2 linked regions of the Allosaccharopolyspora coralli genome follow. The protein of the gene in region 1 binds, or shares a complex with, the protein of each later gene. Links are inferred from orthologs where the notes say so. Each region holds a gene or a part of one and is shown on either strand. Other genes may lie near its edges. The genes, in order: smc and GIY23_RS14540.

What was found.
Region 2: the proteins of smc (region 1) and GIY23_RS14540 are in contact, whole or in part, in a crystal structure (PDB 3ZGX), measured with the Bacillus subtilis proteins. The link is inferred for Allosaccharopolyspora coralli from one-to-one orthologs.

Annotation. Positions count from the first base shown.
Region 1 is NZ_CP045929.1:3,724,162-3,739,190, reverse strand. Bases 8,251-12,580 are described here. They hold smc (chromosome segregation protein SMC), read left to right. Parts: upstream 8,251-8,630; coding sequence 8,631-12,380; downstream 12,381-12,580. Other genes in these bases: GIY23_RS17365 (DinB family protein), read right to left, coding at 12,557-12,580; GIY23_RS17375 (acylphosphatase), read left to right, coding at 8,251-8,522. Also shown: GIY23_RS17420 (LacI family DNA-binding transcriptional regulator), read right to left, coding at 1-235; GIY23_RS17415 (sugar porter family MFS transporter), read left to right, coding at 379-1,746; GIY23_RS17410 (nucleoside/nucleotide kinase family protein), read left to right, coding at 1,743-2,366; GIY23_RS17405 (RiPP maturation radical SAM C-methyltransferase), read left to right, coding at 2,700-4,526; GIY23_RS17400 (DUF5825 family protein), read left to right, coding at 4,538-5,158; GIY23_RS17395 (MFS transporter), read left to right, coding at 5,200-6,438; GIY23_RS17390 (nucleoside/nucleotide kinase family protein), read left to right, coding at 6,449-7,090; GIY23_RS17385 (hypothetical protein), read right to left, coding at 7,232-7,423; GIY23_RS17380 (hypothetical protein), read left to right, coding at 7,448-8,167; more of GIY23_RS17375, read left to right, coding at 8,220-8,250; more of GIY23_RS17365, read right to left, coding at 12,581-13,102; GIY23_RS17360 (class I SAM-dependent methyltransferase), read right to left, coding at 13,155-13,988; GIY23_RS17355 (helix-turn-helix domain-containing protein), read left to right, coding at 14,160-14,732; GIY23_RS17350 (hypothetical protein), read right to left, coding at 14,739-15,029. UniProt on the Bacillus subtilis protein: Required for chromosome condensation and partitioning.
Region 2 is NZ_CP045929.1:3,092,178-3,108,202, forward strand. What follows is about bases 1-2,794. They hold GIY23_RS14540 (segregation and condensation protein A), read right to left. Parts: upstream 1,915-2,794; coding sequence 1,087-1,914; downstream 1-1,086. Other genes in these bases: GIY23_RS14530 (pseudouridine synthase), read right to left, coding at 1-213; scpB (SMC-Scp complex subunit ScpB), read right to left, coding at 206-1,090; GIY23_RS14545 (hypothetical protein), read right to left, coding at 2,001-2,339; GIY23_RS14550 (ParA family protein), read right to left, coding at 2,371-2,794. Outside these bases: more of GIY23_RS14550, read right to left, coding at 2,795-3,318; site-specific tyrosine recombinase XerD, read right to left, coding at 3,436-4,395; GIY23_RS14560 (NUDIX domain-containing protein), read right to left, coding at 4,844-5,476; GIY23_RS14565 (CTP synthase), read right to left, coding at 5,624-7,330; GIY23_RS14570 (helix-turn-helix domain-containing protein), read right to left, coding at 7,488-8,456; GIY23_RS14575 (copper transporter), read right to left, coding at 8,675-9,607; putative cytokinetic ring protein SteA, read right to left, coding at 9,604-10,788; DNA repair protein RecN, read right to left, coding at 10,894-12,717; GIY23_RS14590 (NAD kinase), read right to left, coding at 12,979-13,872; GIY23_RS14595 (TlyA family RNA methyltransferase), read right to left, coding at 13,869-14,732; GIY23_RS14600 (hypothetical protein), read right to left, coding at 14,736-14,954; GIY23_RS14605 (HAD-IIA family hydrolase), read right to left, coding at 15,119-16,025. UniProt on the Bacillus subtilis protein: Participates in chromosomal partition during cell division. May act via the formation of a condensin-like complex containing Smc and ScpB that pull DNA away from mid-cell into both cell halves.

The sequences.
Region 1 (15,029 bases):
GGAGCACTTGTCCGAAGTACGGATTGGTGATCGCCGACATCACCACGGCCAAGGTGCGGCTGCTGGCCGTCGCCAGCGAGCGGGCGAGCGTGTTCGGGGCGTAGCCGAGAGTCTCGATCGCGTCGTCGACCAGGCGCCGCGTGTCGGGGCGGACGGTGCGGGTGCCGTTGACCACGTGCGAGACCGTCGCGATGGACACCCCAGCGTGCCTGGCCACGTCGGCCATCGTCGCCATGACGCCTCCCCGTCGCGTGCGGTCCGGTCATTCCGGACACTATCAAGGTAACCGCTTGCGTAAGCGCTTAACACGGGTCTACGGTCGCGACCATTCGTCGCAACGGGCGTGATGCGCGCCACCGCCGAAAGGGAGTTCCCTCGATGAGTACCGACCAGCGCACACGAGCGCCGGGCGCCGGGCGCGGCGCCGTTCTGGGCGCGTCGACGATCGCGGCGCTCGGCGGGCTGCTGTTCGGCTACGACACCGGCGTCATCTCGGCCGCGCTGCTCTACATCGGCCCGGCGTTCGGCCTCGACGACGCGATGAAACAGATCGTCGTCGCCTCGCTGCTGCTCGGCGCCATCGCGGGCGCGTTGGCCGGCGGTCCGGTCGTCGACCGGCTCGGCCGCAAGCGCACGTTGATCGTGGTCTCCGCCGTGTTCACGGTCGGCGCCCTGCTCTCGGCCGCCGCACCCGGCCCGGGTGTGCTCATCGTCGCGCGCGTGCTTCTCGGCGTCGCCATCGGCACGAGTTCGCTGGTGGTGCCGATGTACATCGCCGAGATCGCACCGCCCTCGGTGCGCGGCCGCCTGGTGTCGATGAACCAGATGATGATCACCATCGGCATCTTCGTGTCGTACCTGGTGGGCTACGCCTTCGCCGACAGCGGCGGATGGCGCTGGATGCTCGGCCTCGCGGTCGTCCCGTCGCTGGCGATGCTCGTCGGCCTGTTCACTCTCTCCGAAAGCCCGCGGTGGCTGCTCGCGCAGGGACGCACCGAGCAGGCGCGCGCCGCGCTGGTGCGCTCGCGAGGGGCGCACGAAGCCGAGACCGAACTGGCCGAGATCTCCGAGGCGATGCGCGAGGAACGCAAGTTTTCCTACCGGGACCTGTTCAGCCCCCGGCTGCGGCCCGCCGTACTGCTCGGTGTCGCGGTCGCGGCGACGAACCAGCTCGTCGGCGTCAACGCGGTCATCTACTACGCGCCGACGATCCTGCAGCAAGCCGGCATGGGCGACTCGGCCGCGATCCTGTCCTCGGTCGGCATCGGCGCCACGAACATGATCTTCACGGTGATCGCGTTGCTGCTCATCGACAAGGTGGGGCGGCGCCCGTTGCTCATCGGCGGCACCGGCGTGGTCATCGCCGTCCTGTTCGGGCTCGGTGCGCTCTACCTGCTACCGACCGTCGAGGGGCTCGGCATCCTCCTCACGGTCGGGCTGATGCTCTACGAGGCGGCGTTCGCGGCCAGCCTGGGCATCGCGATCTGGCTGATCAACAGCGAGATCTTCCCCACGGCGGTCCGTGGGAAGGCCGCAGGCATCGGCACGATGACGCACTGGGTGCTGGACTTCTTCATCTCGATCTCGGTGCTGTCGATCATCAACGCGTTCACCGCGACCGGCCTGTTCTGGATCTACGGCGTGTTCGGCGTGATCGGGTTGGTGTTCCTGTACCGCAATCTGCCGGAGACACGGGGTCGCACACTGGAGGACATCGAGCAGTCTTTGCGCGGCGGGAGCTCGTGAGCTCGCTGTCCGTGCTCGTCGAACGAGCACAGGAGCTGGCGGACTCGGGACAGCGGCGGCTGCTCGGCATCACGGGGCCGCCCGGCTGCGGCAAGGGAACGGTCGCGGACGCGCTCGTGCAGGCGCTCGGCTCCAGTGCCCTGGTCGTGCCGATGGACGGATTCCATCTCAGCCAGGCGGAGCTGCGTCGCCTCGGGAGGCGGGACCGGATGGGGGCCCCGGACACGTTCGACGTGTTCGGGTACGTCGATCTGCTGCGCCGCATCCGCCGACGCGAGCCGGTCTCCGCACCGGCGTTCGACCGCGAGATCGAGGAGGCCGTCCCGGATGCGATCTCCGTCCCTGCGGACGTTCCGCTCGTGATCACCGAGGGCAACTACCTGCTGCTCGACACCGAGCCGTGGGATTCGGTCGCTGGGTTGTTGCACGAATCCTGGTTTCTCGCTCCGGACCACGGCGTCCGGGTGCGGCGGCTCGTCGCACGCCACGTGCGGTTCGGTAAGACCTCGCCACAGGCCCACGAGTGGGTCAGCCGCTCCGACGAGCGCAACGCCGCGCTGGTGGCGCCGAGCCGATCTCGCGCCGACCTCGTCGTCGAAGGCGATCCGACAGAGGCGTGAGCCTTTTTAGTTGCTCCAGCCACCAAAAAGACTCACGCTCCCGGCTGCCAGCGGGACTCACGCTCCCCAGCCGACCCCGTGCGGTTAGCCGATGTTTAGCGGCACTGCCTACCGTCGGTTCGGCCGCGCGCCGCCGTACGACCTCGGCACTCCCGCCTCCAGGGCGGCGCCGGAGGAGCGACGGAGGGAGGTGAGGTCATGAAGAAGACCACCGTGCACAACGATCCGAAGGAAACGGTCGGTTCCGGCCCCGTCGGTGTCCGGATCTCCTGAGTTCGTTCGCGGCGGGCGGGGTGCTTGCCCCGCCCGCCCCCGGAGAGGGGTGGACCGATCATGGACGTGGCACTCGTGACCATGCCCTGGGCCTCCGTCGAGTACCCGTCGCTGGCGTGCGGGATCCTCAAGACCGTCGCGCTCGGCAATCCGTACGTCGACGACGTCCGGGTGCTCGACGCCAACCTCGACTTCTTCGACTGGGCCCACGACGAGGCCGACCTGGACACCGCCGGGTACGGGCATTTCGCGCTCGACTCCTACTTTCAGGGTCACGGCGACTGGGTGTTCTCGTCCGCACTGTACGACGATCCACACTGGAGAGTCGCCGAGTTCGCGCCTCGATGCGACGACGAGGACACCCTGAAGCTCTGTCTCGATCTGCATCGACGGGTTCCTGATTGGATCAAGGAGTACGCCCGGTCGTGCGCGCCCGCACCGGGAGAAGTGTTCGGGTTCACCACCACGTTCCAGCAGAACACGGCGGCGCTCGCGCTCGCGGCCGAGCTGAAACGGATCGAACCGCAGGTCGTGACGGTCCTCGGCGGCGCGAACTGCGACGGGCCGCAGGGTCGCGCGTGGCACCGCAACTTCCGCCAGATCGACTATGCGGTGCGCGGCGAGGGCGAGCGGTCCTTCGACGCGCTGCTCACCGCGATCGGAGCGGCGACGGCGGTCGACGACATCCCGGGATTGTGCTGGCGCGACGCCGACGGTGACTCGGTCGCCAACGGCATGACCTCCGCGCCGCTGCCGCCCGCGAGCATCGTCGCGCCGAACTTCGACGGATACTTCCCCCGATTCGCCGCGTCGCGTGCCGCGACCTCGATCGAGCCGCGACTCGTCGTGGAGGGAGCGCGGGGATGCTGGTGGGGCGAGAAGCATCACTGCACGTTCTGCGGGCTCAACGGTTCGTTCATGCAGTTCCGCAGCAAGAGCCCCGAGCGGTTCCACGACGAACTCCTTGAACTCGTCGAGCGGTACCAGATCCTCGACCTGTACCTGGTCGACAACATCCTCGACATGCAGCACTTGCGGACCGTGTTGCCGAGACTTCGTGACGCAGACCTCGATCTGCGGGTGCAGTGCGAGATCAAGTCGAATCTGCGGCACGACCAGCTACGCGACCTCGTCGATGCCGGGTTCGTGCAGGTACAGCCCGGTATCGAGAGCCTCAGCAGTTCCGTCTTGCGGCGCATGGACAAGGGGGTGACCGGGTGCCAGAACGTCCGGATGCTGCGCGACGCCTCCGAACTGGGAATGACGGTGATGTGGAACTATCTCTACGGATTCCCCGGTGAGTCCGATGTGGATCACCTCGCCGCCGCCGCGCAGATGCCCGCACTGGCCCACCTGCCACCGATGGACGGTGCCGACCGGGTGGCGATCGAACGGTTCAGCCCGTTCTTCGACGATCCCGCACTCGGGTTCGCCGAGAGGACGCCGGATCCGCAGTACGCCATCACCTACGACCTCTCGGCGGCCGAGCTGGACGACCTCGCGTATCTGTTCGCGGCCGAACCGGCGGGACTCACCGAACCCGCCGAGCGCGCGGTGCTCGACGCGATCGCAAGCTGGCGCACCGACCATGCGCGGAGCGGTCTCGGGTGGCATCGATCCGACTCCGGCATCGTGATCCTGGGCGACCGGCCGGGGCACGGGCGGACGGAACAAGTGCTCGACGACCCCTTCGACCGACACCTCTTCCACGCCCTCGACCGTCCCCGCACAGTGGACTCACTCGCGAGGGAATGTGGCGCCGAACACGCGAAGATCACCGACCGGTTGGCGGAATGGACGATGTCCGGGCTGGTGTACGGCGACGACGGCGCACACGTCCACGTCGTGCCGCGTGCCACCGGTCAGCAGCTGCTCCGCATCGCATGAGGGAAGCGCCCATGACTTCGAAGAGCACGATGCCGCCGGAGTGCTCCCGCACGGGAGAAGTACGGCTGACGAGCACACCTGCGAATCCTGTCCCCACGGCGCGCTCGCTGTGCGCGGCGGGAACCACCCGCGTCACCCTCGTCGAACCCGTCGCGATCGCTGCCGACGGGGACGATCTGCGCAGGCTGGACCTCGTACGGGAACTGACGGCGTGGGCCGTGGAGTGCGACTGGACCCTGCGGGTCAACGATCAGCGGGTCGACGAACTGCCCGACTGGCGTGCGTTCGCCCACCTGTACCCGCCGCGGTGGGTCGATGGGGACTGCGCCGATCGGGTGGATCTCGCGGAATGGTGCAACCGGTGGTACCCGGGACGGTGTCTCATGCGCCACGGTCCGGGACTCGTGGAAGTGCGTGACCGTCGACGCGACGTGCTCGACCGGTACGTCGTGGACGACGCCGCGTACGTGGAGGCTCTGCGTGAGCTGGGCGCAGGAAGGCCCCCGGCTTCCGTCGCCCCGTGGGTCGCGGAATCACTCCAGGAAGCCGGACTGCTCGTGGCGCTCGGCGAGCGACTGTGGTGGGCCCCGGTTCGAGTACGACGATGGCCGGTCCCCGCGATGGTGGTGTGAGCGCGCGACCGAACCACTCGCACCTCGGAACGGAGCACCGCATGACCCTGGCCCCGCAGGAGCAGGCCCACCATGTCGGGGTGCGCACCCGATCGTTCCGGGGCCTGCTCGTGAGCTGGGCGCTCACGTCGATGGGCGACGGGGTGCGGACGGCCGCTCTGCCGCTGTACGCGGCGGTGAGCACTCGCGACCCGCTGGCCGTCTCGGCGGTCGCCGTCGCCGAGGTGCTGCCGTGGCTGCTGGTGGCGCTTCCCGCCGGTGCGCTGGTGGACCGGTGTGAACCGAAGTGGACGGTGCTGTGGGCGCACGTGTTCCGGTTCGTTCTCACACTCGTGCTCGCGGCGAGCATCGTCACGGGCACCGACGTGCTGTGGGTCCTGGTCGCGAGCGCCTTCCTGCTGACCTGCGCCGAGACGTTCGCGGACTCGGCGTCGCAGTCCATGCTCGTCTCCTACGCCGGGTCCGACGATCTGGAACGGGCGAACGGTCGATTCGTCGGGGTGGAGACCACCGGCATCCAGATCGCCGGGCCGCTCGCGGCGGCAGCCCTGTTCGCGTGGGAGCCCGCGGCTTGCTTCGCGACGATCTCGCTGGCCTTCATCCTCGCCGCGCTACGTGTCTGCGTGCTGCCACGGGTGCGCGACTCCGGCGGCAAGACGGGCGCAGCCGACGGCGGGCAGTCCCGTACGACGCTGCGGTCGGAGGTGCTCTCGGGGCTCCGGTTCCTGCTCGGTGAACCGGCGTTACGCACCGTGGTGGGCGTCGTCGGGATGACGGCGCTGCTCATCAGCGCGGTCAATGCCATCGCGGTGCTGTATGCGATCGAAGTCCTCGAGCTACCCGCCGCGGCTGTGCCGACGCTGCTCGTGTGCACCGCCGTCGGCACCATCCTGGCCGCGCAGGTCGTGCCCTGGTGCGCGGAGCGCGCCGCGACGGGGCACGTCATGATCGGTTGTCTGAGCCTGCTGGCACTCGGGATCGCGCTGTTCGGGCTCGCGCCGGTGCCCGTCGTCGCGTGGATCGCGTACTTCGTCATGGGAGTCGGCGCCGGCGGATGGAACGTGCTGTCCGCGACGAAACGCCAGCGTCTCACCCCGGCGCCGATGATGGGCCGGGTCACCAGCGCACACCGGGTCCTCGCGTGGGGGCTCATGCCGCTCGGCGCCGCCGTCGCCGGACCGCTGGCGACATTCACCTCGCTGGGTACGGTATTGCTCACGGCGGCGGCGCTGGTGGGTGTCGTCGTCGCGTTCTCCGCACGGAGGCTCACCGCGTTGTAGGGAGCGAGATTTGTCCACTGTGGACTGCGACGACGATCTCTCGGAACTCGTGCGCCGGGCGGAGACACTCGTCGAGCGCGGTGCACGACGACTCCTCGGCATCACGGGAGCCCCGGGAGCGGGCAAGGGGACCGTCGCGGCCGACGTGCTCGACGCACTCGGATCTCGGGCGGTCGTCGTGCCGATGGACGGCTTCCACCTCGCGGAGGCCGAACTCCACAGGCTCGGGCGGCGCGACTGCAAGGGCGCTCCGGACACCTTCGACTCGGCCGGATATCTCGCGCTGCTCCGGCGGCTGCGGCATCCGGAGGGAGAGGTCGTCTACGCGCCGGAGTTTCACCGCGACATCGAGGAATCCTTCGCCGGAGCCATCGCAGTGCCGCCGGACGTGCCGCTGGTGATCACCGAGGGGAACTACCTGCTGCTCGACTCGGGGCCGTGGGCCCGGGTGCGGGAAGTGCTGGACGAGACGTGGTTCCTGCTGCCCGACGACGCAGCGCGAGTGCAGCGGCTCGTCGACAGGCACGTCCGCCACGGCAAGACCCCGGAAGACGCGCGCGCGTGGGTCGCCCGCAGCGACGAGCGCAACGCCACCCTCATCGCCCCGACCCGCACTCACGCCACCGTCCTGGTCCACGGCGACCCAATCTGACCGGGCGGGTGGCAAATTCGCGCGAATTTGCCACCTCGCTATCCACAGGGTGGGGGAGTTGTCCCCACCCGGGCGGGTGGAATGTGGGTGGGGACGCCCGGGGACTCGGTGTCGAGTTCGTCGGGGTCGGCCGGATGGTGGTCAGCGGCGGAGTTCGGTGCGGACGTCGTCGGGGATGCAGCCGGTGTGGTCGATCGGCGTCCACGGCTCGCTACGCACCCACTGCGAGCCGCAACCACGGCAGGCCAGCAGCGGGAGCCCGTCGAGTTCCGTGCGAGTGCGGTGCCAGGAGCACAGCGACCGGCACGCGTGCACCGCGAGCTGCGTGCTCATTCGTTGCCGGATTCCTGGCGTTGTGTGCTCTCGCCTGACTCGGGCTCGTCGTCGGTGGTCGTCGGCGAGGACGAGGTCGTTCCGCTCTGGGACGACGAGGTGGTCGGGCTGGTCGTGCTGGACGGTGGCGGCTCCGACGTCGGCGGCGAGGTCGTCGGCTCCGGTGGAGGCGTCGAGGTCGTCGGCGGCGCCGAGGTGGGCGGGCCCGGAGGCGGCGCCGGTGGTGGAAGCGGGTCGTTCGGGGTCGACCCCGGCGGCTCCGGGGTGGTGTTCACAGGCTCATCGGTCGTCGACGTGGGGCCGTTCGTCGTGGAACCGGACTCGCCGCTGGACGGCGACGGCGGTGCAGGAGGCGGCGGCGACCCGGGCGGCCGAGGAAGCATGCTGCTGGAGGAGGTGGTCGGCGCCGTGGTGGCGGCAGGCGGTCGGGGGTTCGCCGATGAGTCCGTCTGCTGGCTCGCGAGTGCGACGGTGGCCGCGGTGGCGAAACCGGTGGCGACGGCGAGACCTGAGGCGGCCAGCGCTGCCACCCGCTTGCCGATCCCTTCCTGGCCGTGCATCGGATCCATCGGACTCCCACTCGTTCGACCGGAGCGATTCGTCACGGCACGTGTGCCACCGGGCGTCTCCGGGCCGGGCAAGTCGCCCGAAACCGTCGGACACGGTAGCGGTGACAGCGGTACGGCCGGGACTCCGGGCGTCGGACCGTGCCGCGGTCGTGACTTCCCCGCGAACCCGTCGTGATCATGTCGACCGGACGCCGAGGACCTGACCGGCGAAGATCGCCACGAGACCGATGCGGCACCATACAGGGGTGAGTGATTCGGAACCGATCCGGTTGACCGCCTGGGTGCACGGTCGCGTGCAGGGCGTCGGTTTCCGGTGGTGGACACGGGCCCGCGCCCTCGAGCTCGGCCTCGTCGGCAGCGCCACCAACCTCCCCGCGAGCCGGGTCGAGGTCGTCGCAGAAGGGTCTCGTGTGAACTGCGAAAAGCTGCTTGCGGCGTTGCGTTCGGAGCGCGCGCCGGGAGCGGTCGAGTACGTCGCCGAACGATGGTCGGAGGCCAAGGGTGGTCTGGACGGCTTCGTCGAGAGGTAGTCGTGATCGACACCCGGACACCGGTTCTGCGAGGTCGTGGCCGCCCGCACGGGTAGGCTCCCCGGGATCGGGCGTGACTCGTCGTTCGCGGGAAGGTCGTCGGTAGCCGTGCATTTGAAGAGCCTGACCCTCAAGGGTTTCAAGTCCTTCGCCTCGGCCACGACGCTGCGCTTCGAACCCGGCATCACCTGCGTGGTCGGCCCCAACGGCTCGGGCAAGTCGAACGTCCTCGACGCGCTGACCTGGGTGATGGGGGAGCAGGGCGCGAAGGCGCTGCGCGGCGGCAAGATGGAGGACGTCATCTTCGCGGGCACCTCCGGCCGTGCCCCGCTCGGTCGTGCCGAGGTGACGTTGACCATCGACAACGCCGACGGCGCGCTGCCCATCGACTACACCGAGGTCTCGATCACCCGGCGGATGTTCCGCGACGGCGCTTCCGAGTACGAGATCAACGGCAACTCGTGTCGTCTGATGGACGTGCAGGAACTCCTCTCCGATTCCGGTATCGGACGCGAGATGCACGTCATCGTCGGTCAGGGCCAGCTCGCCTCGATCCTGCAGGCCAAGCCGGACGAGCACCGCAGGCTCATCGAAGAGGCCGCAGGCGTGCTCAAACACCGCAAGCGCAAGGAAAAGGCGCTGCGCAAGCTCGACGCGATGCAGGCGAACCTGACCCGGCTCACGGACCTCACCAGCGAGTTGCGCCGCCAACTCAAGCCACTGGGCAAGCAGGCCGAGATCGCGCGCAAGGCGCAGACGGTGCAGTCGGAGCTGCGGGACGCGCGGCTTCGGCTCGTCGCCGACGACCTGGTCAGTGCCCGGGCCGAGCTGGCCAAGGACGAAGCCGACCAGGAAGCCGCCCGGCATCGCCGCACCGAGGTCGAACGCGCGCTCCAGTTCGCGCAGAACGAGGAGAAGACGCTCGAGGAACAGGTCGCGGCCGACGCGCCGAGGCTCACCAAGGCGCAGGACACCTGGTATCGCCTCTCGGCGTTGGAGGAGCGGCTGCGGGGCACGCACCGCCTCGCCGGCGAGCGGCTCCGGCATCTCACCGAGCAGACCGAGCAGCAGCGCAGTGGCCGGGATCCGGAGGAGTTCGAGCGTGAGGCGGAAGAGGTCGCCGCCCGCGAGGAGTACCTGCAGGAGGAAGTCGAGCACGCTCGCGAGGCACTGGCCGAGGTGGTGGAGAGCCGTGCCGAGCTGGAACGACAGCACCAGGAGGCCGAGCGCGAGCACATGGCGGCCGTGCGCGCGATCGCGGACCGCAGGGAGGGCGTTGCCAGGCTGTCCGGCCAGGTCGAGTCGACCCGGAGCAAGGCCGGCGCGACCGGGGACGAGATCGAGCGGCTGTCGAACGCGCTGACCGAGGCGACCGAGCGAGCGGAGACCGCGCAGTCCGCCTTCGCCGACGCGCACGCCGAGTCCGGAGGCGCGGAGTCCGACGGTGCGGACCTCGAACAGCGCAAGGTCACCGCCGAGCAGGAGCGCGACGCCGCGCGTGCGCGGGTGGAGGAGCTCGTCAAGGACGAACGAGCCACCGAGCAGGAGATCGCGTCGTGGCGGGCTCGGGTCGAAGCGCTGTCGATGGGCCTGCGGCGCAAGGACGGCGCGGGCGCGCTGATGGCGGCGGGTGGCCGCGTTCCCGGCCTGCTCGGTTCGGTCGCCGCGCTGCTGACCGTCGAGCAAGGAGCGGAGGTCGCGCTCGCCGCCGCGTTGGGGGCGGTCGCCGACGCGGTCGCGGTGGACAGCGTCGACGACGCGGTGACCGCGCTCGAGGTGCTCCGCTCCGACGAGGCGGGATCCTCCGGGGTCCTCGTCGGTGGCGCACAGGCGGCGGACCGGTCACAGTGGCCCGCGCTGGACGGTGGGGCTCGCTGGGCCGTCGATCTCGTCCAGGCACCGGATGCGCTCCGGCCCGCGGTGACGCAGGCGTTGGACAAGCTGGCCGTGGTCGACGACCTCTCGGCCGCGAAAGCACTGGTCGCGCGGCATCCGCAGGTGCGGGCGGTCACGACGAACGGGGACGTGCTCGGCGCGACGTGGGCGGTCGGCGGTTCCGGGGACAACCAGAGCACCCTCGAGGTGCAGGCGGCCGTCGACGAGGCCGAACAGGAACTCGCCGCGGCGCAACGGCGATTGGAACAGCACTCGGCCGCGCTCGAAGGCGCCCGCGCCGAGGAACAGACCAGCCGGGACTCCGTGCGGGACGCGCAGGAACAGATCAACGAGGCGAACGTGCGGAACGCACGTAGTTCCGAACGTCTCGCCAGCCTCGAACGCGACGCGACCTCGGCGACGGCCGAGGTGCAGCGGTTGCGGGAGCAGCGGGAGAAGGTCGAAGCCTCCCGGGAACTCGCGCTCGAACAGCTCGCCGAGCTGGAGGAGCGGCTCGCGGCCGTCGAGAACGAGCAGGCCGAGCAGGCCGAGCCGGACACCGACGTCCGGGACCGGGTCGGGCAGGAACTCGGCACCGTACGCCAGCAGGAAATGGACTCCCGGCTCGCGGTGCGCACCGCGGAGGAGCAGGCGCGGTCGGTGCAGGGCAAGGCCGACCAGCTTCGTCGGCAAGCTCGTCAGGAACGGGAGGCCCGAGCGCGCGCCGAGGCCCAGGTGCGGGCGCGCGAGCGCGGCGCGCGGGTCGCGAAAGCCGTCGTCGCCGGGTGCGAGACCGCGCTGGAACGGATCGCGATGTCGCTGACCGCCGCGACGCGCGAACGCGACGAGGCCCATGCGCTGCAGAACGAGCACGAGCAGAAGCTCGGCACGGTGCGGACCCGGGTGCGGGAACTGTCCGGGGAGCTCGAGAAACTCACCGACGCCGTGCACCGCGACGAGGTCGTGCGAGCGGAGCAGCGGCTGCGGATCGAACAGATCGAGGCGAAGGCCATCGAGGACTTCGGCGTCGGCCTCGACGATCTCGTCGACGAGTACGGGCCGACGGTCGCGGTGCCCGCGAGCCAGGCCGAGATCGCCGAGTACGAGGCGGCGAAGGAACGCGGCGAGGACGTCTCCGAACCGCCGTCGGTGCCGTTCGACCGCGCCACGCAGGAGCGCCGCGCGCAACGCGCCGAGAAGGACCTCAACGCGCTCGGCAAGGTCAACCCGCTGGCGTTGGAGGAGTTCGCGGCGCTGGAGGAGCGCTACAAGTTCCTGTCCACCCAGCTCGAGGACATCAAGGACACCCGCCGCGACCTGCTCGGCGTGGTCAAGGAAGTCGACGAGAAGATCCTGGAGGTCTTCGGCGCCGCGTTCGAGGACGTCGCCGCCGAGTTCAAGAAGGTCTTCTCGGTGCTCTTCCCCGGTGGGGAGGGCAAGCTGGTGCTCACGGATCCGGACGACATGCTCACCACCGGCGTCGAGGTCGAGGCGCGGCCACCGGGCAAGAAGGTCAAGCGACTCTCACTGCTCTCCGGCGGGGAGAAGTCGCTGACGGCGGTGGCGATGCTGGTGGCGATCTTCCGCGCTCGCCCGTCGCCGTTCTACGTCCTCGACGAGGTCGAGGCGGCGCTCGACGACACGAACCTGCGCCGCCTGATCAGTTTGCTGGACGAGCTGCGCAGCACCTCGCAACTGCTCATCATCACGCACCAGAAGCCGACGATGGAGATCGCCGACGCCCTGTACGGAGTGAGCATGCAGGGCGACGGCATCACGACGGTCATCTCGCAGCGACTCAGCGGCGCCGACGGCGGCCCGAAGCAACCCGCCCCGATCGGCCCGGACGAGCCCCTCGCAGGCGAAGTCGTCGCGTCGGGCGACGAGGCACCGGAAGTCGAAGGCGGCTCGGCCGGCGGGGAACCGGACGGTGACCCTGCATCGGAGCAAGGAGTGGTGTCCGGGGAATCCGGCACGTCCTGAGTTGGGACCACCGCGCCTGCCGCTTAGGTGAGAGGGCGCGCGGATCGAATCTGTGGTCAGGCACGTTGCGCCCACCGTTTTCTCGCCGCGTACGCAAGCCGGCCACGCGCGGTTCCGCCACAGGACCACCAAAGCAGACCAACCCGTGCACCCTCTTACTTATCGGGCGCAGCCCGTCAGTGGCCGGTGGCGCCGTCGATCGACTCACGCAGAAGGTCGGCATGGCCGTCGTGGCGCGCGTACTCGGTGAGAACGGTGACGACGACGCGACGCAAGGACACGGCCTCGCCGGTGGTCCGGAGGCGCCCGGTGTCGTCGAATGCGGCACCCGCGACGATCTCTCGGGAGCGGGCACATTCCCGGTGCCACACGGCGAACGCCTCATCGACGTTGCCGTCGAGCTGCTCGAAATCCTGCTCGGGGTCCTCGTCGGAGTAGTACAGCAGTGGCACGTCCGCACCGGCGTACTGGATGCGGAACCACCACCGTTCCACCCCGGCGAGGTGACGCAGCAGACCGTGCAGGCTCAGACCCGAGGCTGCCACGCTGCGGCGGGAGAGCTGTTCGGGTGTGAGACCGGCGCATTTGAGCTCGAACGTGGCGCGGTGCCAGTCGAGCGACGCGGTGAGGATCTCCCGCTCGTCCCCGACGCGGGGCAGCGGTGCTCGGGTGTCGGCGGCCCACGCGGCAGCGAAGTGGGCGGGCGTGGTTCGGTCGCTCATCCGCACAGCATGGTCTTGCCCCCCGACAGTCGCCTCACATTGCACAGGAGGCTCACTGCTGCGGTCGGCGTGCGTAGTGCACGGTCTTTGCGGTGCGGAAGAACAGATCTTCCCGTTGGTCGACGCCGTCCGGATCGGCTGGGTCGAGCAACCGATCCAGCGTCGCCAGGTCCGTGGCGTCCACATCTTCGGCGAGAGCACTGCGGTAGCGCTGCATCCAGTGTCGAACGCATCGTCGAGGTGCCTCATCCAGCGGCGCGGGAAGGTCCACGAGGAATGTCCTGCTGCGTGCATCGACCAGTCCGGCTCGCCTCAGCATGCTCGGCCAGTCCTCGACCGTGGACGCGGATCCGGGCAACTCCGCGCGCATCGCGGTGAACCGCTCGTTCATTGCGTCGTCCAGCCTGAAGTGCAGCCCGGGCCGCCCGAATCCCAGATCGCGCGGCAGCCAGCGGGACGGCAGTCCGCCCTCGGTCAGGGCAAGCACTCCACCGGGTGCGAGCAGGGTGCTGAGCTGTTCGAGCGCCGTTTGCTGGTCGCCTACGTGGTGCATGGTGTTCGCCGACCAGATCAGGTCCGCGGTCTCCAGCCGGCCCAGATCTGCCGGAAACTCGGCCACTGTCGTGCGCAGGTGCTGGCCCAGGTGCTTCGCGCGATCCTCAGCGCGAGCGAGCAACTCCGGTGCGCCGTCCACGGCGACGACCTCCGCGCGTGGGTACGTCTCGGCCAGCTGGCAGGCCGCGACGCCTGGTCCGCTGCCGATGTCGAGGACCCGACGCGGCCGCAGGTCGCTCAGCTCGTCGATGGCCTGTCGCACGTACGGACGGTGGACCTCCCCCTCGTCCTCGAGTAGGTCGGCCATCGCAGCCCAGTCGATGTCGTTCATCCGATTCCTCCGGCACGTCCTCGATCAGGTTCAGATCACCGCGAGTGCGGCTCAGTCGGGAAGCTTCGGTTGCCGTGACCTGCGTTCTGCGGTCCACGGCGATCCCGGGATCCATCCTGAGCGGCGTCTCTTGAATTTGACAAACCTGTTTGCCACTTCTGCAATAACCTCATGGATGAGGTGCTGGCCGACGTCGGCCCCCGGCTCAAAGCCATCCGGCAAGCCCGCTCGTGCACGCTCGCGGCGCTGTCGGAGATCACCGGAATCTCGATGAGTACGCTGTCACGGCTGGAATCGGGGCTGCGCAAACCGAGCCTGGAACTGCTGCTGCCGATCGCGCACGCGCACCAGGTGCCGCTGGACGAACTCGTCGGCGCGCCCCCGGTCGGGGATCCACGAGTGCGGCTGAAACCGGTCAAACACGGCGACCTCATGGTCGTACCGTTGACCCAACAGCCCGGCGGTTTGCAGGCGTTCAAGATGGTGATCGGTACCGACCGCAGCACTCCCGACCCGTGCACGCACGAGGGCTACGAGTGGATGTACGTACTGAGCGGAACCCTGCGGCTCGTCCTCGCCGAACACGACGTGCTACTCAAGACCGGGGAGGTCGCCGAGTTCGACACCCGGCAGTCGCATTGGTTCGGTAGCACCGGCCAGGCGCCGGTGGAGATCCTCAGCCTGTTCGGGCCGCAAGGCGAACGCATGCACGTTCGCGCGAAGCCTCGCAGCGCGAGTTCGTGATCCTCGTCAGGCGCCCGTGCCCAACGCGAAACCGATACCGAAGGCGACGAGCGCGGCGACGGATGCGGTACCGGTGACGAACAGCCAACTGGGCACGGCTGGTCCCGTCAGTGCGGGTTCGTGTTCCCCGGCTGGCAGGATGCGTTGCGGTGAGGCGCGGTTCCACAGCTTCGGACGGTCCATGTCAGCGCGGCACATGTCGCATTCGGCCACGTGCGTGCGCACGAGCACCCATTCCACGTCGTCCAGCCGGCCTTGCTGGTAGGCGTCCAACTTGTGCTGGATCTCGACGTGCTC
Region 2 (16,025 bases), 630 kb from region 1 along the record:
GACGATCACCCGGCTGCCGTCGACCCGGACCTGCGAAGTCGCCGGGTCGATCCGCCGCCCCATCTCGGTCACGATCTCGTCGTCGACCTCGACCCGGCCCTCCGCGATCATCTGCTCGGCGGCACGGCGCGAGGCCACCCCGGCCTTGGACAGCACCTTCTGCAACCGGATCCCCTCGGCGGCCGGGTCGGCGGGGGCGGGGTGTTCAGACATCGTCGATCGCATCCACTTCGGGCAACAAGGGAGCCAACGGCGGCAGATCCTTCAACGACGACAGACCGAGGCGTTCCAGGAACAGCTCCGTCGTGCAGTAGAGAATCCCGCCCGTGCTCGGGTCGGTACCGGCCTCCTCGACGAGGCCACGACCCACCAGGGTACGGATGACGCCGTCGACGTTCACACCGCGTACCGCCGCGACGCGCGACCGCGTCACCGGCTGCCGGTAGGCGACCACGGCCAAGGTCTCCAGCGCGGCCCGGGTCAGCTTGGACCGCTGTCCGTCCAGCAGGTACCGCTCGACGTACGGCGCGTACCTCTCCCGTGTGTAGAACCGCCAGCCATCGCCGACGCGACGCAGATCGATCCCCCGAGCGGCCTCGGCGTACCCGGCCGCGAGACGCTCCAACGCCGACCGGACACGTGCCACCGGCTGTTCGAGCGCGTCCGCGAGCAGTTCCTCCCCCGCGGGCACGTCGACGACCAGCAGCAACGCCTCCAGCGCCGCGTCGAGATCGGCGTCGTCCGTCAGGTCGGGCGCCTCGCCCACCGGCGACGGCTCGGCCACGTCCCCTGCCTTCTCGGCCGGATCTCCTGCCTGATCGGCCTCGGCGACCGGGTCGGCGACCTCGGCATTCGAGGCGACAACGGAGCCATCGGATGCGGCGACCCCGGAACCGGCGTCTGACCCGATCGACGCCCCGGCGTCGGCTGCTCGGTCGGACTCCCCCGTCACCGGAGCGTTCGCCGCCACGGGAATGTCCCCGCTCGAACCGCCGATCTCGTCCTCCCGCGACGCCCCGTCCCCGACGCGCTGGGGCGCACCGTCGGCAGTCTGCTCGGCCGGATCTTCCCCGGCCTCGCCGTCGCTCACCCGTACTCCTCTTCCTCATCGCTCGACTGCAGCCGCTCCGCCTCGGCCCGCGCCTGATCCACGCTGCCGCCCTCCCAGCTCACCGTCAGCTCCCCTAACGGATTCTCCTGGTCGAACGCGACGACGCGTTCCCGGAACAACTCCAGCAGCGCCAGGAACCGCGCGACGATCTCCACCGTGTGCGCACAGTCCTCGACCAACGCACCGAACCCCGCGCGGCCCCGTTCTGCCAGCCTGATCCGCAACAACGCGGCGTGTTCCCGCACCGACACCTGGTGCTGGTGAAGATGTTCCAACGACACCGCCGGCGGCGGCTTCGGGCGGAACACCGCGGCCGCGACCTCCGCGAACCGCTGTGGATCCACCCCGATCGTCACCTCGGGCAACAGCGCCTCGAACCGGTCCTCCACGGCCACCGACCGCGGATAGCGGCGCAACGCACCCGCCTCCAACTCGCCGAACAGCGCCGCCACCTGCTTGTACGCGCGATACTGCAGCAACCGCGCGAACAACAGGTCCCGCGCCTCCAGCAACGCGAGATCGTCCTCGTTCTCGACCTCGGCGGCGGGCAACAACCGCGCCGCCTTCAGGTCCAGCAACGTCGCCGCGACCACCAGGAACTCGGTGGTCTCGTCGAGGTTCGAACGCTGACCGAGGCTGCGAGTATGGGCGAGGAACTCGTCGGTGACCTTGTGCAACGCCACCTCGGTGACGTCCATCTCGTGCTGCGAGATCAGCTGCAGCAGCAGGTCGAACGGTCCCTCGAAGTTCTCCAGCCGGACCGTGAACCGGTTCCCCGACTCCGACTCGGTACCGGTGCCCAGCTCTTCCGGCGAGGACGGCGCGGCCGCCACGGAAGATCCGGCTTCGTCCGCCGACACAGGAAGCTCACCCGGGATCACAGGTGACCTCAACTCTCGGACTCCCCACGCAGCCTCCGGACCAGAATCGACTCGTCGCCGCGCTCGTCGAGGTCGGCGAGCAGCACGGCCACGGCCTCCCGGACGATACGCCCCCGGTCGACCACCACGTCGTGCTCGGCCCGTAACGCCAGCCGGGCCTGTTCCAATCCGAGCAGTTCAGTGCCCGAGACGTAGACCGTGATCTTCGAATCGTGCTTTCGACGGCCGCTGCCACGCACCGGAGCGGGCTCGGCCTGCGCCCCGTCCTCCGTGGTGGATTCGGCCTCCTGCCTCGCCGTGGTCCGGAACAACTCGGCGGCGCCGGGTAGCGCCACCCGCCGATTCACAGCGCGCCCCCGAGCCGACCCCACTCCGCTCTCACCGGGCGATCACCTCGCGCGCGAGCGTGCGGTACGACTTGGCGCCGGCCGAGCGCGGTGCCCAGCGGATGATCGGCTCACCCGCGACCGTGGTCTCCGGGAACCGCACCGTCCGGTTGATGACGCTGTCGAAGACGATGTCGCCGAACGCCTCCACCACGCGGGACATGACCTCGCGCGAGTGCAATGTGCGCGGATCGAACATCGTCGCGAGAATGCCGCTGATCTCCAACTTGGGATTCAACCGCTCGCGCACCTTCTCGATCGTGTCGATGAGCAGCGCGACCCCGCGCAGACTGAAGAACTCACACTCCAGTGGGATGATCACCCCGTCCGCCGCGGCGAGGGCGTTCACCGTGAGCAACCCCAACGACGGCTGGCAGTCCACCAGCACGTAGTCGTAGTCCTTCATCATCGGGTGCAACACGCGCCCCAGCGCCTGCTCGCGACCGACCTCGGCGACCAGCTGGACCTCAGCGGCTGAGAGGTCGATGTTGCTCGGCAACAGGTCCATGCCCTCGACCGTCGTCGACATCAGGACGTCGTTGACGTTGACGTTTCGTTCGATGAGCACGTTGTAGACGGTCTGCTCGAGCTGATGCGGCTGCACACCGAGGCCCACGGACAACGCACCCTGCGGGTCGAAGTCCACCAACAGCACCCGGCGGCCGTACTCGGCCAGCGCCGCGCCCAGGTTGATCGTCGAGGTGGTCTTGCCCACCCCGCCCTTCTGGTTGCACATGGCCACGACCGTGGCCGGCCCGTGCCGCTGCAGCAGGGGAGGCTCCGGGATCTGGCGGTTCGGCCTGCCGGTGGGACCGACGCCGGCACTGCCGACCTCGTCGGCCGCGTCGACCTCCTCCGGTGCATCCGCCTGGTTCGGGGCGATGCTCAGGTCGACCGCACCCCGCGACCGCCCGTCGGCGGAGGGCTGCGGTGTCGACATGGCGATCTGACTCCTTGTCTGCCGGTGGCGATCGACCGCAGCCTAAGCGGCATGTGCGACCAGCGGCAACGCGCCTCGCCGACGTGTCGCAAATAGCTCCACCCGGTGCGTCCCGGCTCAGCCGTGCGCGCGGGGGTGCGCCGTTGCGTAGACCTCGCGCAACGTGCGAACGGTGACCAACGTGTACACCTGGGTGGTCGTCACCGACGAATGCCCCAGCAGCTCTTGTACGACCCGAACGTCCGCGCCGCCCTCCAGCAGATGCGTGGCGAACGAGTGCCGCAACACGTGTGGCGAGACCTCCGAGGCCAGTCCCGCCCGCTGCGCAGCCGACTTCAACGCCGTCCACGCGCTCTGCCGGGACAACCGCGTCCCCCGGGAATTGACGAACACGGCAGCCGACCCGCGCCCCCGCGCGACGAGCGTCGGACGTGCGCGCACCAGGTACGCCTCGAGTGCCTCCAGCGCCGGGCGCCCCACCGGCACCAGACGCTGCTTTCCGCCCTTGCCGTCCAGCACGACCGTCCGCTCCGAACGATCCACGTCGTCCAGATCGAGTCCGACCGCCTCCGAGATCCGGGCGCCTGTCGAATACAGCAACTCGAGCAGCGCCCGCTCCCGCAGCCCGCGAACATCGGAGGAACTCGCGCCGTCGAGCAGTCGCGTCACCTCCGCCAGCGGCAACGCCTTCGGCAGCCGCTGCGGCGGGCTCGGCGGCGCGACCTCCCGCGCCACGTCCGCCTCGACCACTCCCTCGGTGAGCGCGAACCGATGCAGACCTCGTGCCGCCACCAACGCCCGAGCCGTGGACGACGGTGCCAACGGGGCACGATCGCCGGTTCCCGACCGCAACGCCGCCACGAACGAGGACACGTGTTCGGCACGTACCTCGGCGAGGCCGGCGACTCCGCAGGCGGTCAAGTGCTCGGCGTACCGTCGAAGATCCCGGGAGTACGAGTCGACCGTGCTGGGCGCCGTCCCGCGCTCCACCACCAGATGCTGCACGTACTCCGTGACCAACTCCCGCAGTGCCGCGGGAAGCTCCTCCCAAGCGTTCACCGACCTCGCTCCTCGCATCGCGTGCCACCGTGATCCTAGAGCGCCTCGCGCCGACTCCGCCGCAACGACCTATTGGAGGCTCGCCCGGAGTGAGGGCTGTAGTCAGGCACACTGCGCCGACGGCCTGGGCACACCAACCACTCGCGAGGGTTGGGCGAGAAACGCATCAGCGACGACGACCGCGAGAACGCAGTCCGGGCATCCGGGACCATTTCGCCGCCGGCCAGCTGACCATGCAGGAATCCGAGGACCGGTCGGCCACCCCACCCAGACGCGAACCGCCAACGACCTCGGGCCGCTGTTCACCGACCTTCCCTGACCGCATGCGCCGGTCGCCCACCTGCTGTCCCCGCACGGCTCACCATCGACCCCGCACGGTGCCCCGTTCCCCCCTTACGGCCAGCCCGTTCCCCTGATGGACAGAGGGTGCGTCCGCCGTTCTGCTCAGGTCAGGTAGGACCGTGCCCTACGGGCAGAAATGCCAGTTCCCCAAGGCATTCTCAGGTCGCCGCTGGGCGAATCGGTGGGGCCGATCACGCCACTCGGTGTCGATCGGTCGCGGTGACACGTGACCCCGGCACACCGCATCGGCGGCCAGCAGCCCGGCCACCGTCGCCGCGTTCACGATCTCTCCCGCATGGACGCCTCGCACCGCCTCCTGCAACGGAACGCGAGTCACCACCATGTCCGCCTCCTCGTCGCCGACCGGTGACGAGCGCGAGACGTCCGAGAGCTCGCGCGCGAGGAAGACGCGTTCCGACTGATCGGTGAACCCCGCGGACGACGCGAGATCCACCAGCACCGACCACTCGGCGGCCGCGATACCGACCTCCTCGGCGAGCTCCCGACGTGCGGCCGCTGCCGGTGTCTCACCGTCCACATCGAGCAGTCCAGCGGGGATCTCCCACAACCGGCGACCCAGCGGGTAACGGTACTGGTGGATCAGCACCACGTGATCCTGCTCGTCCAATGCCACCACGGCCACCGCACCCGGATGCTCGACCACCTCCCGACGAGCGGTCTCGCCGCCGGGCATGGCGACCTCGTCGACCCGCAACGCGAGGATCTTTCCGACGTGGACATCCTCGGAGGAGACCATTCGGAACTCGTGGGTTCCCTCCGTCGGCGCTACCGGGCCACCACCTTGTCCGCCACCGTCGTGCACGACCGGCCCGTCCCGGTCGGCAGGCAGATCTCGGTCCGCAGGACTCGGCTGTTCATTCACCGCCGTCCACCTCGTTCCGGCTCACTCCGTGTTCGTACCCGACTCGGACCGCACCGCGACCTCCACCGGAAGCCGTTCCGCGGCACGGTAATCCAGCGCCGCCCGCACGAATGCGGCGAACAGCGGATGCGGCCGGGTGGGGCGGCTCTTGAGTTCCGGATGCGCCTGGGTCCCCACGAAGAACGGATGCTGATCACGCGGGAGTTCGACGAACTCCACGAGCCGCTTGTCCGGGGACAGACCGGAGAAGACCAGTCCCGCGTTCGACAGCCGGTCCCGATAGGCGTTGTTCACCTCGTAGCGGTGCCGGTGGCGCTCGGTGATCTCCTTGTCGCCGTAAGCGTCGGCGACCGTCGAGCCGGGGTCCAGCATCGCCGGGTACGAGCCGAGGCGCATCGTGCCGCCCATGTCCCGATCTCCGGCGATCACGTCCTGCTGATCGGCCATCGTGCTGATCACCGGATGCCCGCACGCCTCGTCGAACTCGGCCGAGTTCGCCCCGTCCAACTCGGCAAGGTGGCGCGCTGCCTCGATGACGACGCACTGCAGGCCCAGACACAGACCGAGCAGCGGGATCCCGTGGGTTCGCGCGTACTTCACCGCGCCGAGCTTGCCCTCGATTCCGCGCACACCGAAGCCGCCGGGAACGAGCACCGCGTCCACCTCGGCGAGCGCCTGTGCGGCCCCCGCGTCGGTCTCGCAGCTGTCCGAGGCGATCCAGACGATCTCGGTCTTCGCCCAGTTCGCGAATCCACCGGCACGGATCGCCTCGGTCACCGACAGGTAGGCGTCCGGCAGGTCCACGTACTTGCCCACGAGGCCGATGCGGATCTTCTCGGTCGGCTTGTGCACCCGGTCCAGCAGGTCACCCCACACCGACCAGTCGACGTCACGGAACGGCAGACCGAGCCTGCGCACGAGGAACGCGTCCAACCCCTCGCCGTGCAGCACCTTCGGGATGTCGTAGATCGACGGAGCATCCGGGCACGCGACCACACCGTCGGAGTCCACGTCGCACATCAGCGCGATCTTGCGCTTGAGGTCCTCAGGCAGATCCCGGTCCGAACGGCACACCAGTGCGTCGGGCTGGATACCGATGTTGCGCAACGCGGCCACCGAGTGCTGCGTCGGCTTCGTCTTCAACTCCCCGGACGGCGCCAGGAAAGGCACCAGCGAGACGTGCAGGAAGAAGCAGTTGTCCCGCCCGACGTCGTGACGCACTTGGCGGCACGCCTCCAGGAACGGCAGCGACTCGATGTCCCCGACCGTGCCGCCGACCTCGGTGATCACCACGTCGGGCGTGCGGCCGTCCTCGTCGGGCTCGGCCATCGCGCGGATGCGCGTTTGGATCTGGTCGGTGATGTGCGGGATCACCTGCACGGTGTCACCGAGATACTCACCGCGCCGCTCCTTGGCGATGACCGTCGAGTACACCTGCCCGGTGGTGACGTTCGCGTTCCTGGTCAACGGCCGGTCCAGGAAGCGCTCGTAATGTCCGATGTCGAGGTCGGTCTCGGCCCCGTCCTCGGTGACGAACACCTCGCCGTGCTGGAACGGGTTCATGGTGCCCGGATCGACGTTGAGGTACGGATCCAGCTTCTGCATCGTCACCCGCAAGCCGCGGGAGGTCAGCAGCTCCCCGAGACTCGACGCGGTCAAGCCCTTGCCGAGTGAGGAGGCCACGCCTCCGGTGACGAATACGTGCTTGATCGTGTGTGCGTGCGGCACCAAGAAAGCTCCCCGTGGTCAACGCCGTCGCCTGGCTCTGAGTTCTGCGCTGGCAGGGACGGTTCACCCGCCACTCCCACGGGATTCCAGCCTATCCCACGCGGTCGCCCTCCCGCAGCGCACCCCGGACCGCAGCGCGACGGCACACCTGTCGCGTTCACGGCACCGACTCCGCCCCGGCGAGGTCCACCAGGAACCGGATCGACTCGGCCGTGTCCAGCGCCATCGTCGTGAGCTCGCGCCATGCTTGCTGGTGCACCGAGAGCGCGTTCTCGCCCACGCAGCGCTCCCACCCCACACGGTCGGAACGGAACGCGGCGTCGGGATGTCTGCCGTCACCGAAGCCGAGCAGGGTGAAGGAGCCGTCCAACGGAAGCGGACCACTACGGAACGGCACCACTCGCACGGAGACTGCCTGCGACCGCGCCGCGGCCACGAGCCGGTAGCGCTGCTCAGCGAGTACCTGCGCCTCCCCGGCGAACCGGTACAGCGCGGACTCCGCCAGGACGGTCTCCACCCGAGGTGACGGGCGGACCGCACGACCGGGAATCCCGTCCTCCGCGCGGGCCAGCACCTGGCGCTGCCGGTCCAGCAACAGCTGGAGCCGCCGTTCGGCGGCGGAGCCGGCCCGGGCCCGCAACTGAGCCTCCGCGTAGTCCGTCGTCTGCAACAGCTCGGGCACCGACTCGGTGGCGAAGACCCGGACGGTGCTCGCATCGGACTCCAACCCGACGTAGGAGCGGCGGTCCGGAGGGAGCACGTCTCTGTACGACTCCCACCACCCCTTCCGGCGCGCCTGCCTGGCGAGTTCGACGAGGTGCGCTCGATGATCACCTTCGACGCCGCACGTCTCGGTGATCGCCATCACCGCGTCCACACCGACGCCCTGCTTCGCGGATTCGATCTTGCTGAGTTTCGCCTGCGGCCAACCCAGCGTCCTCGCCAACTGGACGTGGGTGAGCCCTGCATCGAGACGGACGCGTTTGAGCTCGGCCGCGAGGACACGGTGACTCAGTTCGGGGCTGGAGGGCCGCTGCGGGGCCGGTCGAAGGTCGCCGGACGACGGGCGCGAGTCCCGCGGAGCGGATTCCGACGCAGGGACGGAGTCGGGCGGTTGACCGGTCATGCGTCCATCGTCGGACGCAGCCGTGGCCAGGTCCATGCATATCACCGGATCGAATGATCGCAATTCGAATTATTCGAACGCATGATGAAGTCTAAGGAACCCAACCCGGTCCGGCGCGCCTCTCCCCTCCGTCGTGCCGGATCTCATGGCCGGGCGGTACGTACCCCGAGCGTGCCGCCCGGCACCCGCGACCACGGTGCACCGCTGCGCCAGAACAATCAGCCCCGCACATCAGGAGAAGGACCTTGCGCACCTTCAGCCACGCCGTACTGCCCCGAGCGCCCTTCGGTCTGCTCACGCAACGCCAGAACGGTCGCCACCCGTCCAGGGGCCGAGCCCACGTTGTCCACGGTGGACAGGGCCGAAGCCATCGTGGAGTCGGCTCGCACGACGCCGATCGGTCCCCGGCTCTCCGCTGCCGCGCGGCTCCCGGCGAGGACAGCGCCCTGACCGGCGCGATCCATCTCGGTGGCGAACCGTGCGATGGTCGCGGCCCTGTCCTGGTCGCCCGACTGCCCGGAGCCGGTGACCACGACCGCGAGCTCAGCGGGTTCGATGTCCTGAGCGACCCGGACGAACCCGCCTTCCGTCAGACCGCCGAGGGCGGCGGCTCGTTCCTCGGGCGACGGCTGCGCCCCGGCATTGCCCGAACCGGCCAAGGTCAACGATCCGAGAAGTCCTCCTGCGAGAGTCCCGGGATCCGACGCGGGGGGCAGTTGCACTCCTGCCGGAAGCAGCTGCGTGACCACCCTGCGGAGTTCGTCCGCCCGGTTCGGGTCGGCGAATCCGTCGGTCAGCTGTACCTCCCCGGTGACCCGGGCACCCGCGTCGGCGAGCGTCCGTTTCACGGCCTCGCGCTGTTCGTCGGGCGCGTCCCCGGTCGTCACCAGGGTGATCGTCCGGGAACGCAGCTGGTCGCGCACCGCCGTCGGCGCTACCGACGTGCCGAACTGCTCGGCGGCCGCGAGCTGTCCGCGGAGCGCGTCGCGTTCGGACCGCAGCTGCTCCACCTCCTGGCCGAGCGCGTCGCGTTGACCTCCCACAGTGGTCAGCAGACGTTCGCTGACCGACGTCGATCCGAGCAGGATGCCGACGGTCAAGGCCAAGAAGACAGCGGCGAGCGAGACGATGTGATAACGAACCGAGATCACGAGAACAACCCCTTGCCGAATTCGAGGACCGAGTTCCCCGTGTCGAGCAGAATCTGGAGATACGCGGAGCCGAAGCCGGTCGCGGCGAGAGTCACGAACACCGTCAGCGCCACCGCGAGGACGAGGAAGACCACCGCCGCCGTGGGTACTCTGCTGCGCTGCAGCGTGGCTACCGCGGACGCGTCGACCACTTTGCCGCCGAGGCGCAATCGGGTCAGGAACGTCGACGGGTTCGACCCCGCACGACCACTGTCCAAGAACTCCCGCAGTGTCGCCTGGAAACCGACCGTGACGACGAGGTCGGCGCCATGCGCGTCCGCGAGCAGCAGTGCCAGGTCTTCGGGATTGCCGGACGCGGGGAAGGTGACGGCCCCGATGCCCAAGTCCTGGATCCGTTCCAAGCCGTGCGCGTGGCCGTCGACGTGAGCGGGCAACACAACTTCGGCTCCGCACTTGAGGGTCGCGGTTTCCATCAGTTCCGGATCGCCGACGATCACGTCGGGCGTGTGGCCTGCCTTGCGCAAGGTGTCCGCACCGGTTTCCACTCCGACGAGCACCGGACGATGGTCACGAATGTAGTTCCGCAATCCCTGCAGATCGTCAGCATGCCCGTAGCCGGGTGCGACCACGACCACGTGTCGCGACTCCATGGCCACCGACAGATCCGGAACGCCGACCCCGTCGAGCACGAGCATCCGTTCGCGGCGAAGAAACTCGATGGTGTTTGCCGAGAACGCTTCGAGCTGGGCAGACATCCCCGCCTTTGCCTCGATCATCTGGTCGGCGACGGAGTCGGCCGTCTGCTCGGTCCCTCGTGCGACCTCGTTCTCACCGACAAAGACACCGCCCTCGTGCAGCCGTACCTTCGCGCCGTCCTTGATCTTGTGCAGTACCTCGCCACCGACGTTGTCGACGAGCGTGATCCCGGCCGAGACGAGGACCTCCGGTCCGAGGTTCGGGAACCGGCCCGAGATCGACCGGGCGGCGTTCACCACACCGCCGACCTCCGCGGACACAAGTGCCTCCGCCGTGCGGCGATCCAGATCGGCCTGGTCGATCACCGCGATGTGCCCCTTGTTCAACCGGCGAACGAGGTCACCCGAGCGGCGCTGGACCCGCGCACTCCCGACCACACCGGGCAGGCTTTCGTCCTGACGTGCAAGCAGTCCACTCAGCTTCATGCAGCGATGGTGACAAACCGATCACGTGAAGCCGGTTCGCCACGCCGAGACGACTCGTCCATTCGCAGTATCGGACGCTCCGGGCTACGGCCCGTACGGCTTCGGTCAGGACCGCGGTCCGGCCGTCTGCCGTGTCCGCGAACGCTTCGCGGGCTTCTTACCGCTCTTGGCCGGTCCGTTGTCGTCCTGCTTGTGCGCGGCAGCCGTGGCCAGCAACTCCTCGGCGTGTGCTCGTCCCGTTTCCGTCGACTCGAGCCCTGCGAGCATCCGAGCGAGCTCGGCGACCCGACGCTCGTCGGTCACCATTCGCACGTCGCTTCGCGTGACGCCGCCCTGCGAAGCCTTGTCCACCACCCAGTGTCGGTCGGCGTAGGCGGCCACCTGCGGCAGGTGGGTCACGACCACGACCTGGTGTGTCCGGGCGAGCCGGGCGAGTCGACGCCCGATCTCCACCGCGGCACGTCCCCCCACTCCCGCGTCCACCTCGTCGAAAACCAGGGTCGGCACCGTGTCGGCGCCGGCGAGCACGACCTCCAGACCGAGCATCACTCGCGAGAGCTCACCACCGGATGCTCCCTTGTGGATCGGCAGCGACGGAGCGCCCGAATGCGCCGCGAGCCGCAGTTCGACCTCGTCGGTACCGTCCGGGCCCGCATGCAAGGCGCGGCCGTCGACGTGCAACGCCGCCTCGGTCTCGCGTTCGGCCTCTTTCGGCTGCACTCCGACCTCGACCCGGGCTTGAGCCATCGCGAGACCCTCCAGCTCCGCGGTGACCGCGGTGGCGAGCCTGCCCGCCGCCGCACGCCGTTGCTCGGACAACGAGGCCGCCAGTCCGGACAGCCTTTCCGCCAACTCGTCGCGGCGTGCGGCGAGGGCCGCGAGGGCTTCCTCCGAGGTGTCCATTCGGGACAGTCGATCCCGCGCCTGCGCAGCCCAGTCCAGAACGCCGTCGACGTCCGCCGCGTACTTCTTGGTGAGCTGCTTCAGATCCGCCTGTCGCGCGAGAACGTGCTCCAGACGAGACGGGTCCGCGTCGAGGCCGTCGAGATAGGCACCGAGTTCGGCCCCCACGTCGGACAGGACCGCCGCCGCTTCCTCCAGGCGCGGCTCCAGGTCTCGCAAAGCCGGGTCTTCCGCCGTGGCCAGCTTGCGACGCGCCTCACCAACCAAGCCCAGGGCGCCGGGCACGTCCGGGTCCCCGTCCGGCGACCCGTTCACGGCAGTGTGCGCACCGGTCGCCGTGTCGCGCAGCTGGTCGGCGTCGGCCAGCCGTCGTGCCTCGTCGACGAGTTCCCGGTCTTCTCCCGGCTCGGGCGCAGCCGCCTCGATCTCGGCGAGACCGTGTCGCAGCAAATCGGCCTCGCGCGCGAGTTCACGCGAGCGTTCCGTGCGCTCCTTCCATTCCCGCGCCGCGTCGATCCACTCGCCCCGGACCCGTTGATAGTCACGCAGCACCGCGAGCACCGGCTCGCCTGCGAACCGGTCGAGCACCGCCCGCTGCTCACCACCGCGCAACAGGCGCAGCTGGTCGTTCTGCCCGTGCACCGCCAGAAGCTGTTCGGACAGGTCCGAGAGCACCGCGTTCGGCACCGACCGCCCGCCGAGGTGGGAGCGGGAACGCCCATCGGAGTTCACGGTTCGCAGCGCGATGAGACTGCCGTCGTCGTCCGGTTCGGCCCCTGCCTCCGCGGCCACGGTGCCCGCAGGAGTGTCCTGTACTGCCTCGAATCGTCCTTCCACGAGCGCGCGCGAGACGTCGTTGCGCACCTTCGACGCGTCCGCTCGTCCCCCACCGAGCAGGTGCAACCCGGTGACCACCATGGTCTTACCCGCACCGGTCTCACCGGTGACAACGGTCAGCCCGGTGTCGAGTTCGAGAGTCGCGTCGTCGATGACGCCCAAGCCCTGGATGTGCATCTCCGCCAACACACCCCGCACCCTAGCGTCACACAGCACCGGACTGGTCGACATCGAACCGATCAAGTGTTCGAAAGGAGATCCGTTCGTCATCCACGCCCGGGCGTGCCGCCGTCGTCTCCCCCACCGGGAGCCGGGGCGGCTGTCCCGGCACAGGAGCTCTCACCAGTGCAGGAACCTGGATGCCGACGGCGGTCGGTTCGCGACTCTCGTCGGTCCTTCGAACCCGCCGCCGGTGTCCGACACGCCGCACTGGCGTGTCCGACCACACCGTCACTCCGCAGACGGCCCACGCCAGCCTTGCACCGGGAGTTCGAACTTCCGCACGAGTCGATCAGTGAACGGCGTGTCGTAGAGCCGGACGAGACGCACCGGGGTTCCACCCGCGGTGACCTCGATCCGCACACCCGGCGGCAGATCGAAATGTCGTTGGCCATCACAGCACAGCACCGCTTCGTGGCCGTGCTGATCGACCTCGAGTGCCACCAGCGAGTCGCGGGCCACGACCAGCGGTCGGGCGAACAAGGCGTGGGCGTTGCTGGGCAGCACCACGAGCGCCTGCACCTCGGGCCACACCACAGGTCCACCTGCCGAGAAGGCGTACGCGGTGGAACCGGTGGGGGTCGAACACAGCACGCCGTCACAGCCGAAAGCCGACACCGGATGCTCGTCGACCTCGACCACCACGTCGAGAATGCGTTCCCGGCTGCTCTTCTCGACACTGGCCTCGTTGAGCGCCCACGTCCTCGCCAAGACTTCTCCGTCCAGCCAGGCCGTGACGTCGATCGTCATCCGTTCCTCGACGTGATAGACCCCCCGCACCACGGCGCCGACGGCGTCGTCGAGGTCGTCCGAGTCGGCACCGGCAAGGAACCCGACCCGGCCGAGATTCACCCCGAAGACCGGGACGCCGGCCATGCGGGCCAACTCGGCGGCGCGCAGGATCGTGCCGTCGCCGCCCAGCGCGAACACCAGCTCGGTACCGTCTGCAGCCTCCGTATCGGCGGTCACCACCTCGCTGAAGCAGTGCGCCTCGATCTCCGGAGCCTCCTCGTCCAGTACCCGGACGAGAAGGCCGGCATCGATCAGCTGACCGGCGACCTTCTCGGCCGTCCTCAGGTTGTGCTGGCGGCCCGTGTGGACGACCAACAGCACCGCGCGTCTCACTGCGTGCCTCCCGCGCTCTGTTCGGTCACCACGGACCCACTCTTGTCTTGTGGTCCGGCACGCACGGCCTCGCGCACGCGCCGCCGACTCTCGTCACGAGAACTCTGCTCACCGGCGCGCAACCACGCGAAGTACTCGACGTTGCCGGACGGGCCCGGCAACGGGCTCGCCACCACGCCGTGGACCCCGAAATCCCCGCTCTGCGCGTGTTCGAGGACATCGAGCACGACCTCGGCACGCAAGTCGGCATCACGTACGACACCACCGGATCCGAGGCGGTCCTTGCCGACCTCGAATTGCGGCTTGATCATCGGCAACACGTCGGCTCCGGTCTCCACGCACGCGGACAGCGCGGGCAGGACGAGGCGTAGCGAGATGAACGACAGATCCGCGACCACGAGACCCACCGGGCCACCGATGATCTCCGGGGTCAACGAGCGGACGTTCGTGCGATCGTGGATCCGCACCCGTTCGTCGGTCTGCAACTTCCACGCCAGCTGTCCGTACCCGACGTCCACGGCAACGACCTCGTGTACGCCCCGCCGCAGAAGCGCGTCGGTGAAACCGCCGGTGGAAGCGCCTGCGTCCAGGCACCGGCGACCGGTGACGTCGAGACCGTCGGCTTCGAAGACCTCCAACGCACCGACCAGCTTGTGCGCCCCTCGTGAGGCCCATTTCGGATCGTCGCGATCCTCGGTGACGAGGACAGGAGCGTCGATCTCCACCGCGGTCGCCGCTTTCCGCGCTATCATGCCGCGGACGGTCACGCGCCCGGCGGCGACGAGTTCGGACGCGTGTTCCCGCGACCGGGCGAGCCCTCGCCGCACCAGCTCGGCATCCAACCGCGCCCGTCGTGGCACCGCTCAGCTCCCGCCGTGGGGCCCGGACTGGTGGTTCTCGGTCCGGCCGAGCGCCTCTGTCAGGGCCGTGTGGGCCGTGTCGAACCGCTTGACGTGGTCGGCAACGGGGAGCTCGTCGAGTCCGCGCAGTCCCTCAAGTGCCGAGTCGATCGCCTGCTCCGCTGCACTGCCGTCGTCGGGCGCGTTCCGCCGCGCCAACATCGACGGTTTCGGGGCCGTCACGGACGGAGTCGACTCCGCCTCACCATGTGACTCCGTCCCGGTCACTGACTCTGCACTGCCGTGCGACGAGGTCATGCGCTTCCGCTCCCCTTGGTCTCCCCCACACTCGGTGACTGTCTCCACGCTATCGGACGGGTGTGCCGCGTGCGCGCACCTGGCATCGGTCAGGCCAACCCGAGTTCGTAGAGTACCGATTTCGCCGTCGCGTCCGTGCCGACGACGTCCACCCGGCCCTCGCCCGTCGCCCACCATGCGGCGCAGAGCGCTCGCAACGCAGCGAGCGGGTCGGCGTCGTCCTGCGCCGTGGAACTACCGAGTTCCACCACGGACTCCGCGCATCGCACTGTCCAGGCTTCGGACCCGCGGATCTCGGTCGCGGCCGCGGGTTCGGTCACCGCCCGCACGTCCGCGCCGATTCGGTCCGGACGCTGCTCCGATGCGGCGGTGAGTACGTCCCGCGGGGTCCCGACACCGGTCAGCACGAACAGTGACGGCATGCCGTACGCGACAGCGCCTGCGATGTCGGTGTCCAACCGGTCGCCCACCATGAGCGGGCGTTCCGCACCACTCGAAGCGACCGCACGTCGTAGCAACGGCACCTGCGGTTTGCCCGCGAACTCCGGTTCACGTCCGCTGGCGGTCCGGAGAGCATCGACCATCGCGCCGTTGCCGGGCAGCTCGCCGCGTTCCGTAGGCAAGGTGCGGTCGCCGTTACTGGCGATCCAGAGTGCTCCGAACCGCAGCGCCAGGCAGGCCTCGGCAAGATCCGCCCATCCCGTCGTCGGGGAATGTCCTTGCACCACCGCGACCGGCTCGTCCTCGAAGCGGCGGACCGGAGTGAGACCGACTCCGGCGACCTCGTCGGCGAACGCCGCACTGCCGATCACCAGGACGGCCGCTGCCGGCGGCACCGACTCGGCGACCATCGCAGCGGCCGCCTGCGCGCTCGTGCTGATCTCGTGCGGTTCCGCTGCGAGGCCGAGCGCCCGGAGATGGTCGACGACCTGCGCAGGTGATTTCGACGCGTTGTTCGTGACGAATCGGAGCGCCACGCCGGCCTCACGCGCGCCG